DNA from 3 places in the Enterococcus gallinarum genome. Region 1 is predicted to be linked to each of the others. Evidence: a T-box and tRNA genes for the amino acid it is inferred to sense, from the RefSeq annotation. Region 1 holds a T-box; the other regions hold tRNA genes.
The links. A T-box is a leader RNA that pairs with one kind of tRNA and senses whether it is charged. The one in region 1 lies ahead of argS (arginine--tRNA ligase), so its partner is inferred to be a tRNA-Arg.
Positions count from the first base shown of each region.

Region 2: it encodes a tRNA-Arg, which carries the amino acid that the T-box ahead of argS (arginine--tRNA ligase) is inferred to sense. The anticodon was not compared.
Region 3: it encodes a tRNA-Arg, which carries the amino acid that the T-box ahead of argS (arginine--tRNA ligase) is inferred to sense. The anticodon was not compared.

Region 1 is NZ_CP050816.1:1,618,328-1,625,004, reverse strand. Features, by position in the region: gene argS (arginine--tRNA ligase) at 1-1,597, opposite strand, end outside; T-box leader at 1,689-1,891, opposite strand; gene argF (ornithine carbamoyltransferase) at 1,972-2,982, opposite strand; gene tsaD (tRNA (adenosine(37)-N6)-threonylcarbamoyltransferase complex transferase subunit TsaD) at 3,178-4,197, opposite strand; gene rimI (ribosomal protein S18-alanine N-acetyltransferase) at 4,194-4,655, opposite strand; gene rimI (ribosomal protein S18-alanine N-acetyltransferase) at 4,648-5,190, opposite strand; gene tsaB (tRNA (adenosine(37)-N6)-threonylcarbamoyltransferase complex dimerization subunit type 1 TsaB) at 5,174-5,896, opposite strand; gene HED61_RS08030 (LacI family DNA-binding transcriptional regulator) at 6,131-6,677, opposite strand, start outside.
Region 2 is NZ_CP050816.1:2,582,421-2,589,097, forward strand. Features, by position in the region: gene leuC (3-isopropylmalate dehydratase large subunit) at 1-988, opposite strand, end outside; gene leuB (3-isopropylmalate dehydrogenase) at 989-2,026, opposite strand; gene HED61_RS12735 (2-isopropylmalate synthase) at 2,023-3,543, opposite strand; gene HED61_RS12740 (O-methyltransferase) at 4,162-4,857, shown strand; tRNA gene HED61_RS12745 (tRNA-Arg) at 4,947-5,020, shown strand; gene HED61_RS12750 (hypothetical protein) at 5,529-6,647, shown strand; gene HED61_RS12755 (DUF3139 domain-containing protein) at 6,662-6,677, shown strand, end outside.
Region 3 is NZ_CP050816.1:1,202,674-1,209,350, reverse strand. Features, by position in the region: gene HED61_RS05835 (sugar-binding transcriptional regulator) at 15-1,052, opposite strand; gene HED61_RS05830 (hypothetical protein) at 1,311-1,511, shown strand; gene rpoN (RNA polymerase factor sigma-54) at 1,489-2,802, opposite strand; tRNA gene HED61_RS05820 (tRNA-Arg) at 2,857-2,928, shown strand; gene rpoE (DNA-directed RNA polymerase subunit delta) at 3,079-3,684, opposite strand; gene HED61_RS05810 (DUF1934 domain-containing protein) at 3,771-4,208, opposite strand; gene HED61_RS05805 (lipoate--protein ligase family protein) at 4,388-5,218, shown strand; gene HED61_RS05800 (HD domain-containing protein) at 5,215-6,585, shown strand; gene yidA (sugar-phosphatase) at 6,595-6,677, shown strand, end outside.

The DNA of each region.
Region 1 (6,677 bases):
GCGCATCTTCTGCTAAAATCTTGACATTTGCATAGTATTTATTGAAGGCTTGCGCTAATTTGATCGCATGTTTAGCAATCACTGATGGCTCATATTTATCTGCAGCCTGTAAGATAGTTTCTGGGTAGCGTTGGATCAACTTGATCACTTCCCAGCTCTCTGCATCATTCAAAGCAAGAGCTTGCGCATTGGCAGGATCAAATTGTGCTTTTTCTAAAATGCTCATCGCCCGTGCATGAGAATATTGGACGTAAGGTCCGGTTTCTCCTTCAAAACGAACGACTTCTTCCAATGTGAAATCGAAGTTGTTCAGGCGATCATTTTTTAAATCATGAAAGACGACCGCACCGACACCCACTTGTTTTGCCACTTCATCTTTGTTCGCTAAGCCTGGATTTTTTTCTGTGATTTGTTCTTTCGCAGATTCGATGGCTTCATTCAATACTTCTTCTAATAAAACGATTTTTCCTTTACGAGTAGACAGCTTCTTACCATCTTTGGTGATCAAACCAAATGGGATGTGGTGCATATCATCTGACCAATCGAAGCCCATTTCTTTAAGAACTGCTTTCAATTGCTTAAAATGATAGCTTTGTTCGTTACCGACAACATACAGAGACTTAGCAAAGTTATAAGTCCGTTTGCGGTACAATGCTGCCGCCATATCCCGAGTGATATATAATGTTGCGCCGTCAGATTTGCGGATCAACGCTGGATTGAGATCATAGGCAGTCAAATCAACGATTTCTGCGCCTTGGTCTTCTTGTAATAAATGTTTTTCTTCCAAAAGTTCAACGACTTCCGTCATTTTATCATTGTAGAAGGCTTCCCCATTCAATGAATCAAAACTTACTTCCAGCATGTCATAGATTTTGTTGAACTCTTGCAATGACTCATCGCGGAACCATTGCCATAATTCGGTTGCTTCTTGATCACCGTCTTCTAGCTTCTTGAACCATGCCCGAGCTTCATCTTCCAACGCTTTATCATTTTCTGCTTGTTCATGGAATTCAACATATAAACGCAAGAGTTCATTGATTGGTTCTTTTTTAACTGCTTCTTCAGAACCCCATTTTTTATAGGCGACGATCAATTTCCCAAATTGAGTTCCCCAGTCTCCTAAATGATTGATCCGAATTGGCTGATAACCGATTTTTTCAAGAATAAAGCCAATCGAATTACCGATCACCGTCGAACGCAAATGGCCCATGGAGATTGGTTTCGCAATGTTTGGTGAAGACATATCAATCGGAACCGCCTGCTGATTGCCAATTGATTGATCTCCATAATGATTTTTTTCCTTCAAGACGGTTTGTAAGACGTGTTCGCTGATCACTTCTTTATTCATAAAAAAGTTCAAGTATGGACCCACGACTTCGATTTTTTCAAAAGAAGCTGGATCAATTTTTTCCGCCAGCTCGCTAGCGATCTGTTGCGGTGCTTTGCGATAGACTTTGGCTAAAGCAAAGGCAGGAAAAGCAACGTCTCCGTGTTCAGCAGTTTTAGGATTTTCTAACAATTGACTGACTTGTTCTAAAGTCAAATCTTCTTTGACAGCGGCATAAATAGCTTGTGCAACGATTTGTTTATTATTCATTTTCTTTCCCTCCATTTGTTTCGATACGAAAGCAATGCCCAGCGAATGTACATGCGGAACAACTAAAAAAAGCCTCTAGTGCATCACATGCACTAGAGACGAGATTTCCCGCGGTACCACTCTATTTGTCCTTTAAGGAATGATTCTTAAAAGACCTACTTATTTCTGATAACGGCAGAATTCCGTTTGCTAGGCAAAATCTCACAAGTGCGCTTCACTTTCTTGATTGTTCGGCTCACACCTTCCCGAACTCGCTGAAAAACAAAAGCTACTCTTCTTGCTCATCGATTATCTACTATTTTGTTCCCAGAAAGTATAACAAAAAATAATCGGTTTGGCTAGCCGGTTTTTCGCCTTTGCATGGATTTCGCTAGTTAAACCTTTGGAATAAAAAGATCTCCTAGGGTGACAGCCATAATGGCTTTGATAGAGTGAAGGCGATTTTCTGCTTGATCGAACTGGCGCGCTTGCTTGCTGTGAAAAACGTCATTCGTCACTTCCATCTCCTTCAAGCCAAAATCAGCAGCGATTTTGGCCCCATATTTAGTTTGTGTATCATGAAAAGCTGGTAAACAATGGAGGAAAATGGCTTGTTCATTATTGGTTTTTTTCATTAATTCGGCATTTACTTGGTAAGGCATCAGCAAGTCGATTCGTTCTTTAAATTTTGCTTCTTCTCCCATTGAAACCCATACATCGGTATAAACGACGTCTGCTCCTGCTACAGCTGCCACATCATCTGTAATCAAAATTTCGGCTTGTGATGCTTGGGCAAATTGCTCTGCCAGCTCGATGACTTGCTGTTCCGGCTGTAATTCTTTTGGTGCGATGATTCGAATAGCAACACCGAGAATCCCGCTAGTCACAAGTAAGGATTGCGCAACGTTATTTCTTCCATCGCCGCAGTAAGCGATCGTCAGACCTTCAAGACTGCCAAAATTTTCTTGAATCGTCATAAAGTCTGCGATCATCTGTGTCGGGTGCCACATGTCAGACAATCCATTCCAGACAGGTACACCAGAATATTTCGCCAAGTCTTCAACGATTCTTTGGCTAAATCCTCGATATTCGATCCCATCAAACATCCGACCAAATACTTTTGCAGAGTCCTCAACAGATTCTTTTGATCCCATCTGGATATCGTTTGCTCCTAAAAATTCCGGATGCGCTCCTAGATCAACGGCAGCAACGGTAAAGGCAGCTCGTGTTCGAGTAGAATTTTTTTCAAACAAAAGAGCGATATTTTTTCCTTCCAAATAACGATGCGGGATATTCTTTTGCTTTAATTCTTTTACATGTAATGAAAAATCGATCAGATACTGCAATTCATCTCTGGTGAAATCTTTTTCTGCTAAAAAACTGCGACCTTTAAAAACGGATTTCATTTCTTTTGCACCCTTTCTTGCCTATGTTTTTAGCCAGTATACATCTTTTCTAATTTTCATTCAATATATACAAGTTTTACGTATTTTTAATCAATTTTATCCAAATAATTAACCAAAAGACCGTGGGCTGCCATTCGGATTCGTATCCCGATGACGCCACGGTCTTCTCTGTAATGTTGAGCAGAAAATGCTTGATTATTTCATTTCATGACCAAAACTTAGGCTTGGCACAGCATTCAAAGATAGTGGGGCAAACTGTTTTTTTTCTAACAAGATATGCCCAAAGGCCCCGATCATTGCCGCATTATCGCCACATAAACGCAAAGGTGGGATAATCAAGTCAATCTCAGGCAGGGCAGTCATTGCTTCATCTAGTGCCTGACGCAGGCCTTGGTTTGCAGCAACGCCACCTGCAACAATCAATTGGTTAACAGGATAAGTCTTGCAGGCGCGAATCGTCTTAGTGACCAAAACCTCTACGACACTTGCTTGAAAACTAGCAGCAAGGTTGGCTTCGTCCAATGTTTCTCCTCGTTGCTGCGCATTATGGACAAAATTAATAAAGGCACTCTTTAATCCGCTAAAACTAAAATCAAAATTGTCTTCATGAATCATTGCTCTGGGAAAATGGTACGTGTCCTCACCTAAATGCGCCAAACGATCGATTTCTTTTCCGCTAGGATAAGAAAGTTCTAAGACTCGTCCCACCTTGTCATATGCTTCTCCTGCAGCATCGTCACGTGTCTCGCCAATAATCTCAAAGGAACCATCTTCTGTCATATAAACTAGCTCCGTATGACCACCGCTCACTAGCAAGGCAAGCAATGGAAAGGTCAGAGGTTTGACAAAACGGGCCGCATAGATATGCCCCGCCATATGATTGACTGGCAACAAGGGTAATCCATGCGCCCAGGCAAACGCTTTGGCTGCCGAAAGACCGATCAGCAACGCCCCCACTAAGCCTGGACCGTACGTGACCGCTACAGCGGATAAGTCTTCTGGTGTCACTTCTGCTTGTTTCAGTGCCTCTTCTAAACAAAGAGTAATCTGCTCCACATGATGTCGACTAGCTACTTCTGGGACAACGCCACCAAAACGTTGATGACTTTTAATTTGAGAAGCCACGATATTGCTTAAAATCGTGTCCCCGTTCTTTATGACAGCGACACTTGTTTCGTCGCAGCTGCTTTCAATGGCTAAAATCAATTCATTCATTTGATTGATGCTGGCCTCACTTTCTTTTCCATGATCAATGCATCCTCTTGAGGATGACTATAATAATTTTTGCGCCGCCCAATGATTTCAAAACCCATTCGCAGGTATAAGGCTTGTGCTGGAAAATTACGGACCCGCACTTCTAGAAAAATCCTTTCGACGCCAGCAGATTGACAAGACTGAATAACAGCTTGCAGCAAGAGTTTCCCCAATCCCTGTCCTTTTTTTTCCGGTAAGACTGCGAGATTAAAGATTTCAGCTTCGTCTAAAACCCGACGGTAACTAACAAATGCCTCCATTGGCTGGAGTACTAAATAGTGACTGTCAACAGCAGCCAAATCCTGCTTGAATTGTTCACAAGTCCAGGGAGAGCCATCTTGGTAACTCGCTTCTGCCAATTGCCATAACAGCTCTTCACTTTTTGCAGGCAACTCTTCTTTATTCAACAGTTTATTCATTTAAAAATTTCACCATATCCAATGCATCTTCATTTCCTTCTGTATAGTAGGCAGTTTTGATCGCTCGCGAGACAAAGCCCAGCTGTCGATAAAGCCGCTGAGCGTCACGATTACTTAAACGCACTTCTAACGAAATTCGGTCACATTTGTTTTTTCGCGCATACTGTTCGATTTCAGTCAACAAAAAAGAGCCGACACCTCGGCCTTGATATTCAGGTATAACAGCAATATTGGTAATATGAGCATCTTCTCCCAACAAACGAACGCCCGCAAAACCGATCATGCGCTCATTTTGTAAGATACACAAGTACAAATGCTTAAATCGCGAATAAATCTCTGAAAGAAACGCGCTCTTGGTCCAAGGCAGCTCCCCGGCATACACCAATCGTTCCACTTGCAGTAACTCTTTGATATCTTCGCCGACGATTTCACGAATCACATACGTTTCATCCTGAATCGTTTTCGTCTGTTCCGGGTATTGAACTTTACGAAAAAGGGTCAGCTTTCCTTTGAAAGATTTAAATTTTTTCAACATACGTATCCGCTCCTGGAGTATGAGATGCCAACCACTTTTCTTCCGCTTCAACAAGTTTCAAATACTCTGGCACAAAATCATGGATCGACGAAACGGGTTCCTCTGTTTCACTTAATTCTGCCAACACGACGCCATTCGGATAATTCCACAAAGAAACGTGATTGATCTGTGCAGACGGCATTGCTTCAGTGATTTGCGGGGCAAATTTTGCAGCATCAGCGCCAACAAAAAGTACCTCTGTGTGCAACTCAGCTAATGCATGCAACAATGTCGGTAATGCCACATGCTGGTCAGGGATCACTGACTGCAGCTTCCCTTCCTGCCAACGATAGCCACCAGCATAGACATTGTTGCGACGTGCGTCAAATAATGGCACGATCACTTTCAAAACCCCAACACAATTCGCAGCTATGTTCTTCAAACTCGACACGCCCACCAATGGGATATGTAATGTATCGGCTAATGTTTTAGCGGTCGTGACACCGATCCGCAATCCTGTATAAGATCCCGGACCTTGGGCAACTGCGATTCGCTCTAACTGCTGCGGCAATACCCCCACAGATTGCATCAATAAATCGATTGCCGGCATCAATGCACTGCTGTGATTTTTGATAGCCATCGTCTGACTTTGTCCTAGGATCTCCTGACCATCCATGACTGCAATGGCCAATGTTTGATTTGATGTATCGATCGCTAATGTTTTCATTGCTTTTTCTCCCCAATCAAAAAACTCACTCATATTTTACCATATTCTGATAAAATGCCAAACTTTGCTTATTTGCTTTCATAGGTGCATGGTTACTGGTGAACTAAAAAAATGGCCAAAGAATCTATGGCAGCCGCGACAGTTTCTAACTGCGACGGAAAACTGTTCCATTACTGGAGACTTTTTCCCATAGATTCTCAGGACATTTCTATTTGTTGCAGATGAACTTTCCCATCATTGATTCGTAGATTGACGTTTAATCAACTCCGTTGCGATAGTGACCTTTCGCGGAACAGGAGCTGGATTCTTGATGATCTCAAGTAGTGTGGTTACAGCCAACTCTCCCATCCACTCCGTATGAACTTTGATTGTCGAAAGGGTTGGAAAAACATACTTGGCAACACTGACATCGTTAAAGCCGATCAAGGAGATATCTTCTGGCACACGAATCTTTTCTTCCTGCAGTGCCCGCAGTGCTCCGATGGCTAAAGCATCGCTGGAAGCAAATAACGCAGTAGGCAGTGGCAAGGCGTCTTGCAAGAACTGTTTCATTGCCTGATATCCATCTTCGACAGTAAACGCTGCTGCAATGTGATACCCTTCGTCATAAAGACGCAAGCGTGTCAGTCGTTCCTTGAATAGCGTCAGCCGCGGATCTTCAATTTCTTGTCGACTTCCTTTTGTAAATTCAATACCAGATAAGATACCGATTTTTTGATGTCCTTTAGCAACAAAATGATCAATGACCAAATCCACTGCTTGCTGAAAATCGACTACCAAT
Region 2 (6,677 bases), 960 kb from region 1:
ATTCAATTGGAATATCTTCGGCTCGCTGTCCAGGGTGCAATGCCATATATTGATAAGCTTGTTCATCATTATGGTCACGAATTTCAGGAAAGACTCCACTGATAGGCACTCCCATCTCAGGATTGGTTCCCCACGTAATATAAGGTTCCAGCTGAGAGGCATCAAGTGTCAGTTGGGTATCAAAAACAGCATCTTCGTCGGTTTTTAGCGTTTGCCAGTCTGCAATTGCGTCAGCGAGCTCTTTGGGTGCATATTCCCGACCCGCGACATAAGCAAAGGTTGTTTCATCAGGGGCAATCAGCCCTATCTTCGCCCCACCTTCAATCGACATATTACAAATCGTCATGCGCTCCTCCATTGACAGATTCCGGATTGTTTCTCCATAAAATTCAATGGCATGACCTACTCCAAAATCCGTACCGTGAGTGGCGATCAGGGCAAGAATGATATCTTTAGCGTAGACGCCTGGTTGCAAAGTTCCCTTGATCTCAATCCCCATACGTTTTGGTTTCGTTTGCCAAATCGTTTGAGTTGCAAAAACATGCTCCACCTCACTTGTGCCAATACCAAAAGCGATAGCTCCAAACGCGCCATGTGTGGCTGTATGTGAGTCTCCACAAACGATCGTCTTCCCCGGTTGTGTCAGACCGGTTTCCGGGCCAACCATGTGTACGATTCCTTGTCGGGCTGAGCCATTGTCACATAACTGTATCCCAAATGCTTGGCAGTTGTTGCGCAGTGTATCAATCTGTTTCTTCGCAACCAAATCCGTGATCGTAAAAATATCTTTAGTCGGGATATTGTGGTCCATCGTTGCAAAGGTCTTTTCAGGGCACCGAACACGCCGGCCAGCTTGCCTCAGTCCTTCAAAAGCTTGAGGAGAAGTCACTTCATGGATCAGATGCAGATCGATATATAACAGCTGTGCCTCACCTTCTTCCAGCACTACATGACGTTCCCAGAGTTTGTCAAATAATGTTTTCCCCATTCAGTAGCCCCCTAATTTTTTGATTACCGCATCCGTAAATTCTGTTGTAGTAGTATTCCCTCCAAGATCACAAGTCACGACCCCATCTTCCATCACTTGATAGCACGCCTGCTCCATCTGATCAGCAATTGATTTCATCCCAAAAGAAGTTAGCATCATCCCCACAGACAGAATCATTGAAATGGGATTAGCAATATCTTTGCCGGCAATATCCGGTGCTGAACCGTGAATCGGTTCATACAGTGAAACCCCAGAAAGACTATGACTTGCACTAGCCAAAACACCTAATGATCCTGGTAGGACTGACGCCTCATCGCTGAGAATATCGCCAAAAAGATTTTCAGTCACAATCACATCGAATGCAGTTGGCTGTTGCAAGATCTTCATAGCGGCAGAATCAACATATTGGTGTGTTAACTGACAATCGGGAAATTCTTGCGCTACTTCATTCGCCACCTTTCGCCATAATTTGCTTGTTGCCAAAACATTGGCCTTGTCCACGGACACTACTCGCCGTTGTCTAGTTCGTGCGATCTGAAACGCCTTTCGTAAGATACGGCGAATCTCTTCCCTATGGTAATAATTCAGATCCGAAGCCTCTGTTGCCGATAGCTTTTTTTCTCCAAAATAGATGCCGCTCGTCAATTCTCTTACCAGTACCAGATCGGTTCCTTTAACGATCTGCTCTTTCAAAGGAGAAAAGGGTAAAAAAGCATCCGTTACTTTGATGGGGCGAATGTTGGCATAAAGATCAAGCGCGCGCCGCAAGTCCAATAAACCTTTTTCCGGTGTATAAGCTGCATTTTCCCACTTGGGATCTCCAATGGCTCCGAGCAAAATGGCATCCGCTTGCTGACAAGCTTGCAATGTTTTTTTTGGCAGTGGTGTGCCATACTGCTCAATGGCTTGTCCGCCAAATGCATAAGACTCAAAAGAGAAATACGGGTTGCTTGGCAAACACGCCTTTACAATTTGCAATGCACTGGTCATGATCTCCGGTCCAATGCCATCACCAGCAAGAACGACGATTTTCTTCATTTATTCTCGCCTCGATTCTTCAAAGCAGCGCTGGCTTGTACATAGGCTTTTGCAGAAGCTTGCAACACATCAAAATCAACACCGATCCCACTGATTTGTCGGTTTGTCTCTGCGCATTCGATAGCTACATGAACTTCTGCTTGCGCATCTTCTCCACTCGTAAGAGCCGTGATTTCATAATTTAGCAGTCGCGGTTGCTGATCAAAAATCTGGTCGATCGAATTATAGATTGCTTGAATGCTCCCAGCGCCAATTGCTGAGGCAACATAAGATTGATGATCTTTTGTGATCGATACCACGGCACCTTGATGACCATTGGAGACATATTGTAGCTGAACAGCCTCTAATTCAACGCCCTCTGTTTGCGTGCGACCTTGATCCGCTGCTAACGCCAGCAAATCCTGCTCCGTTACTTGTTTCTTTTTGTCTGCCAGTTCTTTGAATCGTTTGAACAATGCATTTGTTTCCTCAGAGTCAAACTGATAGCCTAATTGATTCATCTTTTCTATAAACGCATGCCGACCAGATAATTTTCCCAGCGGTAGCGAATTTGTTTGAACACCGACTAATTGCGGCGTAATGATCTCGTATGTCTCAGGATTCTTCAAGACGCCGTCTTGATGGATGCCCGATTCATGTGCATAGGCGTTTCCTCCAACGATCGCTTTATTCTTAGGAACAGCGATCCCTGATAGTCGAGCGACTAGGTCACTGGTTCGTTTGGTTTCGCCTAACTGAATATTCGTTATGCAGTCATAGAAATCTTGACGCACATGCAATGCTAATGCCACCTCTTCCAACGCCGTGTTTCCGGCCCGTTCACCAATGCCATTGATCGTTCCTTCCACACGAGTGGCTCCGTTCTCAATAGCTGCCAGAGCATTCGCCGTTGCCATTCCCAGATCATCGTGACAGTGGGAGGAAAACATAATCGGTTCCTTGCTTTTGGTATTGGCAATCAAATAGGCAAATAATTCGCCATAGGCAGTGGGATTACTATAGCCAACGGTATCTGGAATATTGATGATGGTCGCCCCGGCATCGATCGCTGTTTGGACCGCTTCTAACAGAAAATCTTTTTCTGTGCGGGTCGCATCTTCTGGAGAAAATTGAACCTTGTCAAATAAGGTTCTAGCATAGGTAACATGTTCTTTGATTGCTCGGATTACTTCTTCTTTAGTCATGGCTAATTTATAACGGCGATGGACTTCACTGGTTGCCAAAAACACATGGATCTGGGGACTTACTGCTTGCTTTAATGCCTCATAAGCGCGATCAATATCTTTAATTTGACAGCGTGCCAGACCTGCCACTGTCATCGTGGATACAGCAGTTGCGATTGCTTGAACCGCTGCAAAGTCTCCTTCCGAAGCAATTGGAAAACCTGCCTCAATTGTATCAATTCCCCATTTTTCCAGCTGTAAAGCAAGCTGTACCTTTTCTTTCATATTGAAATTCACTCCTGGAGTCTGTTCTCCATCTCGAAGTGTGGTGTCAAAAAACTGGATCTGTCTCAAACTAATTCCTCCTCTGGCTCATTTATTCTTTTAGGGTATAAAAAAAGCACTCCATAAAGGTCTTCCCTTTATGCAATGCGAATAGGACTCTTCTGTTTCACGTCATCAGATCATGAAATACAAAAAAGAGTCCTCACGGTAATAATAAGTTGCTAGTGTTCATCGGCCTATTTCTATTCATTTTATTCACCTGTCACTTTCTGCTTCTCGTTACCTTATATAAGAAGATACCGAAAGACACTGCATCTGTCAATGCTTTTAATTGAATTTTCTGAATATTTAGATAGATAATATTAGAGAAAAAGAAATAAAAGTGTCCTTTTCTCTCTTCATATCTCTTAGAAGTAAGAAATTATTTTGAAATACGTTCCTTTAAAACAGATTTTTTTCAGCGAATACTGGTTATATCTTCACAGACTCTTAACACAATTTAAACATTGCTCTGTTAGTATCATTGTATACCAAAAATTATTTTTCAACCTTTCTCCCCTACCAGTCATTCGACTGGTTTTTTTGTCTTACTGAGCAAAAGATCTGTTCTTTTCCCAAGTAGAAAGGATTGAACTCAAAGAGAGTTATCCGTATAATAAGTAACAGAAATTATTTAGGAGGATCAGGATGCGTAACGAAATGATGCATCGTCCAGTAGTAAAAAAAGAACTAGTGGCGTTTATGCGGGAAAAACAAAAGCAATTAACTGGGAAATTAGGTCAAATCGAACAGGCAGCTCATGAAAAAGAAGTTCCTATTATTCCGCATGAGACAGTGGTGTTCCTGCAATTTTTATTAGGACAAATGAAGCCCAAGCAAATATTAGAAATCGGTACAGCAATCGGCTTTTCTTCAAGTTTGATGGCACAGTATGTAGGTGATGGTCACGTAACTACCATCGATCGCTATGATGTCATGATCAAAAAAGCCAGAGAAACTTACAAACAATTGGGCCTTGAGGATAAAGTCACTCTTTTAGAGGGACAGGCAGCAGACGTTTTGCCGACACTTGATGGCCCTTACGATTTTATTTTCATGGATAGTGCAAAGTCTAAATACATCGAATTTTTACCGGAATGCTTACGACTTTTACGTAAAGGCGGCGTGTTAATGGTCGATGACGTCTTTCAGGCAGGAACGATTTTAGATCCTATAGAAGACATTCCACGAGGACAACGGGCCATCCACCGTAAACTAAACCTTTTCCTCAATACAGTGATGGATCATCCCCAACTGACTTCTAGCTTAATTCCCTTAGGAGATGGCGTTATTCTTATTACGAAAGAAGCAGATCATGTGGACGTGGCTACAACCAGCGAGTAACGAGTCATTTTAAAGAAAGTTGGCAAAAATAGCGAAAAGCGATTGACATTAGGCGCTCCTTTTTCTATAATGTTATTTGTTGCTGACTTGTCATAGTAGCTCAGCTGGATAGAGCATCCGCCTTCTAAGCGGACGGTCGGGGGTTCGAATCCCTCCTGTGACGTTATATTATCATACGTTCTATATACAAACCGTTAGGAATATGAATTCCTAGCGGTTTTTGTTTACCGTTTATGGACATCCCGGGACCTTTTTACGTCATACTAGTTTTATAAGCACACAGATTACACGAATCTATCGAAATTAAGCTTGTCAAATCTTGTATTTATCGGGCGACAAGAATTTGAACTTTTTGTCACGTGAAATCATAAATTTTTCTGAGCTAAGGTGACGCTAAAAATATCTATAGGAGAAGCGCTCATCTCATGTAGCCTATCTTTTATTCACTATCCTACTAAGCTTGTAGGTTAAAAAAAATTGAAACTAACCATCATTAAAGAAAAAATCTCCTCCTCGATTTTAAGTAAAAAAGTCTTAGTGCAAAAACCTTTTTCGCTTGTTCAATAAGCACGTGACAAAAGCGTAAGTTGTTTTTTTACATTGTTAATGTTAATCTCCACTTAAATATAATATCTATACAATTAAAAACACTACAGAAAGGCGTGAATTAAATGAAAAGATTATTTATCGTCCTCTCCATTCTCTCTTTGTTATTCATTGGTCTAAGCTGCATTGGAAACGCTTATTCAGAAGAACACTCAACGCTTTCAACTACTACCACCGATACAAACAACACCTTCATAACTGTTTCATCAACTGATATTTCTGATCCAATACTAACAAACTCACTTGAAAAAGAAACAGCACCTACTGCAGCCACTTCATCAGAGCAAGAATCTCGAACATCTCTTTGGGATATTGAAGACGAAAACAAAGTAAAATATGATTCTGATCAAACAAATTCTCCAGAACTAACAGATCAAGAAGCAACGAAAATCAAAGAATTATATGAAAAAGGAATCGCTGAAGGAAAAGTTAATCGAGAATTATACTCCTATGAAGCTTTTCAAGAGAATTATCAAGTAAATAAAACAACTTATGAAGAAATGAAAGAAGTTGTTGGCGCTGGATTAACCTATGATAACTGGTTTGGAGAAATATTAAATTACAGTGCCTTCCCGGATGGAGAAGGACATTCTCCTCGCAATAATCAACGGCAAAAACGTGCAACCCAAAAACAAAACGCAGACCGTTTCAAACGTGATCTTCGTAAAGGAGATATTATTGTTGTCAGTGGTGGTATGGGGCATGCAGCAATCGCCACTAGTGATAACTATATCTTGGAAATGACTGGGGGAAAAGTAATAGATAAATGGCCTACTGGAGTCATGAAAAATAATAACCATCAATATTCAAAGCATAATTGGCTGTGGGGAAATGAGGATCAAGAAGGTGTGAGTCCTAGCAAAAATATAGATAAGTGGATACAAATCTGGCGTATCCCTAATAAAGGAATGGCTAATCAGTGTGCAAATTATGCCGATAAAACATTTTGGAACTCATCTGGTGGATACAAAAAGAATCGTTACTATGACTATTTCATTGGACCTAACACGTTGTCTATGAATCCAACTTACTGTTCAAAATTGGTCTTTCATGCTTTTTGGTATGGTAGTGGTTCATCTCCAGTCATGCAAAGCTTTGCTTCAGGACTTACTTTCATTGCTCCGAGTGCTTTGCCTAATTTATTTACTAGTTCCTACAAACCCTATAAAGTTGGAACCTATTGAAGGAGTGTTTATTTATGAAAAAAATTAGGT
Region 3 (6,677 bases), 420 kb from region 1:
TAAAAATATTTATTTTAAAGGGTTGCCCCTTTTAAAATCTCATTGGCACAGGCTTCATCTGTGATGAGCCATGTTTGTTTTGGTGCATTTTTCATGTATGCATTGATCGCTTTGGCTTTTGATTTACCGCCTGCGATTGCGAAAATGATCGGCACGTTCTGCAAGTCCTTCAACTGCAGTCCGATACGAGGAATCTTATAAACGACCTCGCCTGCTTCATTAAAGAAATAACCGAAGGATTCCGCTACTGCATTCTTTTGTTTCAGCATCAGGATCTCTTTTTCTGACATCTTTCTTCGAGCTGCCATATGCAGTGCTCGTCCAATACTATGAATAACACAATTTGCTTGACTTATCAAGTTTAAGACATCAAGGATCGCTGGTTCTTTCAACAAAAATTCATAGGTGTTAGTGCTTAATTGTTCCGGTACAAATAGGGAACGATAATTACCATTGGTACGCATCGCCATCACTGATCCGACTGAATTTGCCTGAACATTGACTGCTTCTCCGATGCCCCCTCTGGCTGGGACAAACAAGTTATGGCGTTTGCCAGTTTCAAGATTGCCTAGTTCTTCGGCAACTTTTGCCATTGTCGTACCGCCCATCACAGCGATCGTATTCTCACCATCTGGCAGCAATAAGTCTAACGACTCATTAAGCAGCTGACCGAATTCAGCAATCACTTTCGGTTGACGGTCCCCATCACCGCTGGCAATCAAGCAACGATCAATCCCGAAGTACTCGGATAACCGCTTCTCTGTTTGATGCATGCCAAACAATTGATCCATCAAACTGCCGATTTTTGTATAGATTTCTTCGCCATAGGCCGTTAATTGCATACCGCTTTTAGACGAATCAATCAATTTAAGTTTTTTGAGGATATCCGTTTCAGACCTCAACACACGTTCCGTCATTGCTAAGCTTTCAGACAATGTCCGCCGCCCTACTGGTTGCATCCAATAGATAGTCCGTAAAATACGGTAACGTTCTTGAAGCACCGCGAGGATATCCGGGGTGATTGCCTCAATCAATTTCAATTCATCGAGCATTTTGCATCCTCCCGTTGGACTTTTTTTGTCCTACAATGACTTAAAATGACCCATCTATTCCAAAAAAAATTTAATTCATCTCTTACACCAATAATAGTAGCACTTCTGGACGCCTCATGCAACTATTTCAATTATAAAAAATGATTCTCCAAACTTTTTTAATCGTAAAGCGGATTCTTATCACAGCCAAAAATAGCTTTCAAACTAGTAAAAGAAATCAACAAAGAAAAACTCGAGCAAAAGGATCAGCGACCGCCTATGAAAAGCGGGCAGAGCTATTTATCACAAGTAGCCCTGCCTTTGCTACGATTATATGAAACCCAAATTGCTTACCTGTCTTCTTATGTAAAAGAGGTGGGGTCATTGGACTTTTTGCCGTCATTCTTGTTGAATCTTTCTTCAATAGCTGGGCCAGAACAAGAACTGTATCGAAAAATCAATCAAACCGCTTTCGTTTAGAAGATCCAGGAATATTAAGAGCCTCACGATACTTGGCAACAGTCCGGCGAGAAATTTCCACTTCTTCCGCTTTTAACAAATCAGCCAATTTTTGATCAGAAAGCGGCTTCTGCTTATTCTCTTCGTTGATCAAAGCTGCCAAACGCCGCTTGATTGCCTCCGTGGTGACATCCTCTCCACTTTGGGTGGACACTTTTTGACCAAAGAAGGACTTCAGTTCAAAAACACCAAATTCTGTCTCCAAATATTTCCCATTGACGGCACGACTGACTGTCGATTCGTGAATACCTAATTCGTCAGCGATTTCTTTGAGGATCAATGGCTTCAATGGTCGGTCAGCTTGTAAAAAAAAGGCTTGCTGATGATGAACGATCGCTTCTCCCACTCGATAGATGGTATCTCCTCGCTGCTGGAGAGTCTTTTTTAGCCATTCAAATTCTTGGGCTTTGTTGTCTAAATATTTCTTTACCTCAGCATCGCCACTTTGTTTTAATTGATCAAAATAGTGTTGTTGGAAACGGACTTCCGGCATTGCTCGTCGATTAGAGGTAACCACTGGCTGGCCTTCAGTAATCGTAACTCGCAAATCCGGGATGATATACAAACCATCTGTAGACCCAAAGGCCGCCCCTGGTGTTGGGGTCAACGTTTGGATATAGTCAAACACCTTCTGAATTTCTGAAAGCGAAACTGCTAGATTTTTCGCTATTTTGTCCCACTTGCGCTCTGCTAATTCCGTGAACCATTCTTCAAGAACGATATAGGCGAGTTCTGGCGCAGCATCGTCCCGTTCAGTTTGAAGCATGAGGCATTCTCGTAGATCTCGTGCGCCGACACCCGCTGGATCCAACTGCTGAATCAGTGTCAAGGCATCGAGCATCTGAATCTCTGAAGCTCCGATCATTTGACCAGCCTTCACCAAATCAATGGTCAAAAATCCATTCAAATCAATATATTCCACTAGAAATAACACGACGGTGCGTAGAAAGGTATCTCGGTAATTTAAATGGATTTGATCGATCAAATACTCAAAGAGCGAACTTCCTCTATTTGGGATCTGATTCAAATATTCATTGAATTGCTCAGATGTCCCACTGCCTTGAGTATAACTCGTCGGATATTCATGGTCCGTTAAATCGATCAGGGGATTCTCTAATGCCTGATTATCTACGAAAGCAAGCAGTTCATCTGATGAAAATTGCAGCACTTGGATCGACTGCTGTAATTTCTGCGTCATCGCCAACTTTTGTGTCTGTTTTTGTTGTTGCGAAAATTGTTGTTGAAATTTCATCATTTTACCTCTTGTTTTTTCTGAGAAAATTGGTTAAACTGTTATTTGTGCTTCGCGCCTTTAGTGTAGTGGATATCACGTAAGATTCCGGTTCTTGAGACGGGGGTTCGATTCCCTCAAGGCGCGTTTTTCATTTCATTTATAGTATACTTTATCTCAAGGGATAATTCAAAAAACCACGGAAGTGCTGACAGCACTTCCGTTTTTTTTATTTTGATTGAGCTCTTGCCATCTTCCATACACTGTTGCCTTTGCTAAACACAAAAAAGAAGAGGCCTATTCCTCTTCTTCCTCGTCATCAAATTCGTCTTCTTCATCATCATCGATGATCGTTAGATCTTCTTCAATGTTCCCCGGTAGTTCCTCTTCGTCATCATCGTTATTGTCTGCACCAATTTCTTGCAGATCTGAGTTATATGCGGAGATTTCTTCATCCTCATCGTCATCATCGTCAAAAAGATCCTCTTCATCGTCATCAGACAAATCAGTATCCTCTGGGTCATCATCGTTATAATCGATCGCGTCTTCATCGTCACTAATAAAGGCATTCACTTTCTTACGTTTGCGACGACGCGGTGTATCTTCATCTTCATCATCGATTCCGTGGTTGACTTCTTCATCGATTGAGTCGATCGCATACCATGAACGCAATCCCCAGCGATTGTCTCCCAAAGAAATAAAACTGCCATCGATATTCAAGTCTGTATAAAACTGCGCCAAAGAATCACGAATCTCGCTGTCCGAAGTTTCTAGATAGTTTTGGATTTGGTTGACCAAATCAGAAAAATCCATCACGTCACCGCGTTGCTCTAAAATCGCATGGGCAACTTCGATCATTGACAATTCGTTTTTATTTACACCTTCAAATACATTAATTTCCAAACGGGACACGTCCTTTCACAGTCTACTCCTAATCATACAAAAATGTGAGGCAAATTGCAATTTATTCTTTCAAAATTTGCATTTATTTAAGCAGTAAACTCCAAAGAAAGTTTGTATTCTCCCACTTTGTCTTCCATCATAAATAAATCATAATGGACATCGACTTTACCTGAATAAGGACGATCTTTCAGACTCACATGTAAGTGACTTGTATATGTATGGAAATGCATCGTGCCGTAAGGCGTTTGATAACTTGTTTCTAAACGCTCTTTGTAAGCGAATTTCAAGCGTGTTCGCATTTCTCCCGAGCGAATCAGTTGGATCACGCCATCTGGCATAATTTTCATCGTCACTGGTACTTCGGCTCCTTCTGGCTGAATCTCTTTGTATCTCAGATACAGCGTATCGCCGATTTTGACCGCCTGTCCTTGTAAATCAAACAAAAAATCTTGTGTTTCTCCCGCTTGTTCGACCTTTGTCGTTAAATGGATCGAAATCGGAATTCCTTGTGACAATTCCCTCATGATAGTGTGCCTCCTTAGCAGATTTCAGTTCCATTTTTCCTTTTTTCCCCTCTTTTGTCAATCATTTCAGCTAAAACATCCACTATAGAACGTTTTCTTAGCTTTTTGATTAAGTTTTTTCATGATCTTCATATATAATAGTAGGAGATCTTATTATTGAAGGAGAATCTAAGCCTACCGTGACCATTGAAATGATTGATCAAATGTTGCCATTTGATCCCCAAACTACCGAGAATCGTTTTTTACCGTTTGCATTGACCGATGTATTGAGTGAATATGCAGGCGTTCATCATCAGGAATTTTTACACTTTTGGCAGTTGCCTGATACTATGATTTTAGGAATGAAAGATACCCGAGTGCCTTATTTCACCGAAGGAATATCCGCTTTGACGACTGCTGGCTTTCAACCAATCATCCGCAACTCAGGCGGGCTTGGGGTCATCAACGATGCCGGTGTTCTGAATGTATCGTGGATTTTCCCAAAAACGTTAGCTGCTACTACAGATGCGGCTTATCAGCGAATGGTCGACTTGATGCGAGAAGCATTTCCCGAAAAAGAAATTGCTGCCTATGAAATCCCAAACTCTTATTGTCCCGGTACCTTTGACTTGAGTATGGACGGAAAGAAAATCGCAGGGACTGCCCAGCGCAGGATCAAAGCAGGAATTGCAGTCATGATGTACCTTAGTGTCAACGGCGACCAACACTATCGAGGAGAAGTAGTAAGAACGTTTTATCAAAGAAGCTTGAAAGAGCAGTTTGGTACTAATGGCTATCCCGCCGTTGAACCTACCAGTATGACAACACTCCAAGATGTGCTTCAGCGCTCTTTCTCTGTATCAGAAGCTGCCTCACGACTGCAAGAGGCCTTGATGCGGCTAACTAAGTCCTCTCTCAGCCCTGTGACTGCATCCGAATGGGTTGAAAAAAATGATCAAGCGGCATTACTAGAGGCTCGTATGACCAGTATGTATCAACGAAATCAACCGATAAAGGAGAGTTCACAATGAGCATCCCATATAAATATCAAACACTTGCTATTGAAAAAGTATTCCGTGATCCTGTACACAACTATGTGCATGTGCAGCATCAAGTGATCTTGGACTTGATCAATTCGAAAGAAGTACAGCGCCTGCGAAGAATCAAACAACTAGGAACTTCTTCGTTTACTTTTCATGGTGCTGAACATAGTCGCTTCTCACATTCGTTAGGGGTTTACGAAATTAGCCGCCGCATCTGTGATTTGTTTCAACGAAATTTCCCAGTTGAAAAAGTTGGGTCTGATGGCTGGGATGACCGGGAACGATTGGTCACGCTTTGTGCTGCTTTGTTGCATGATGTTGGCCATGGCCCTTATTCCCACACTTTTGAACATATTTTTCATACAGATCACGAAGCCATCACTGTAGCGATCATTACTTCCCCAGAAACAGAAGTCTATCAAATCCTCAATCGTGTGGAAGAAGGTTTTCCTGAAAAAGTGGCCAGTGTTATTACTAAGACATACCCAAACCCACAAGTGGTGCAAATGATTTCCAGTCAGATCGATGCGGATCGCATGGATTATTTACTGCGGGATGCATACTTCACGGGAACGGAATACGGCACATTTGATTTGACACGTATTCTGCGAGTCATTCGTCCCTATGCTGGCGGGATCGCATTTTCTATGAGTGGCATGCATGCGGTAGAAGATTATATTGTCAGCCGCTATCAAATGTATGTCCAAGTCTATTTCCATGCCAGTTCTCGGGGAATGGAAGTTATCTTGGCACATTTACTAAATCGCGCTGCCGAATTGTATCAAGAGCATGAAGAACTTTTCCAATCGCATTCCCAGCTTTTGCTGCCCTTTCTTAAACAGCACTTTACTTTGGAAGAATACCTAAAACTAGACGATGGCGTCTTGAATACGTACTTCACTCAGTGGACGGAAGAAAATGATCCGATTCTTAGTGACTTAGCCAAACGATTCTTGAACCGCAAACCGCTGAAGTCTGCACGTTTTGAAGAAGACACTCAATTGCCATTGATTCATGAACTGCAATCTCTTGTCGAAAAAGTCGGTTTTAACCCCGACTATTACACAGCAATCAATTCTAGTTTCGATTTACCTTATGACTTTTATCGCCCAACTTCTGGCATGCATCGGACACAAATCGAACTGCAAGAAAAAGACGGCTCCCTAGTGGAATTATCCAAGGCTAGTCAACTAGTAGCTGCACTTGCTGGGCAAACACAAGGAGACCAGCGCTTTTATTTCCCAAAAGAAATGATTGACCCCGCACTACAAAATCACTATGATTTATTTTGGGATACGTATCAAGAGTTTGCGAAACATATTCGCAATGGTGCCTTGATCAATACGAACAACTAGGAGGAAGTTATGAGCATCAAACTGATTGCTATCGATATCGATGGCACGTTACTGAACAATGATCGAAAAATCACACCTGGAGTGTACCAAGC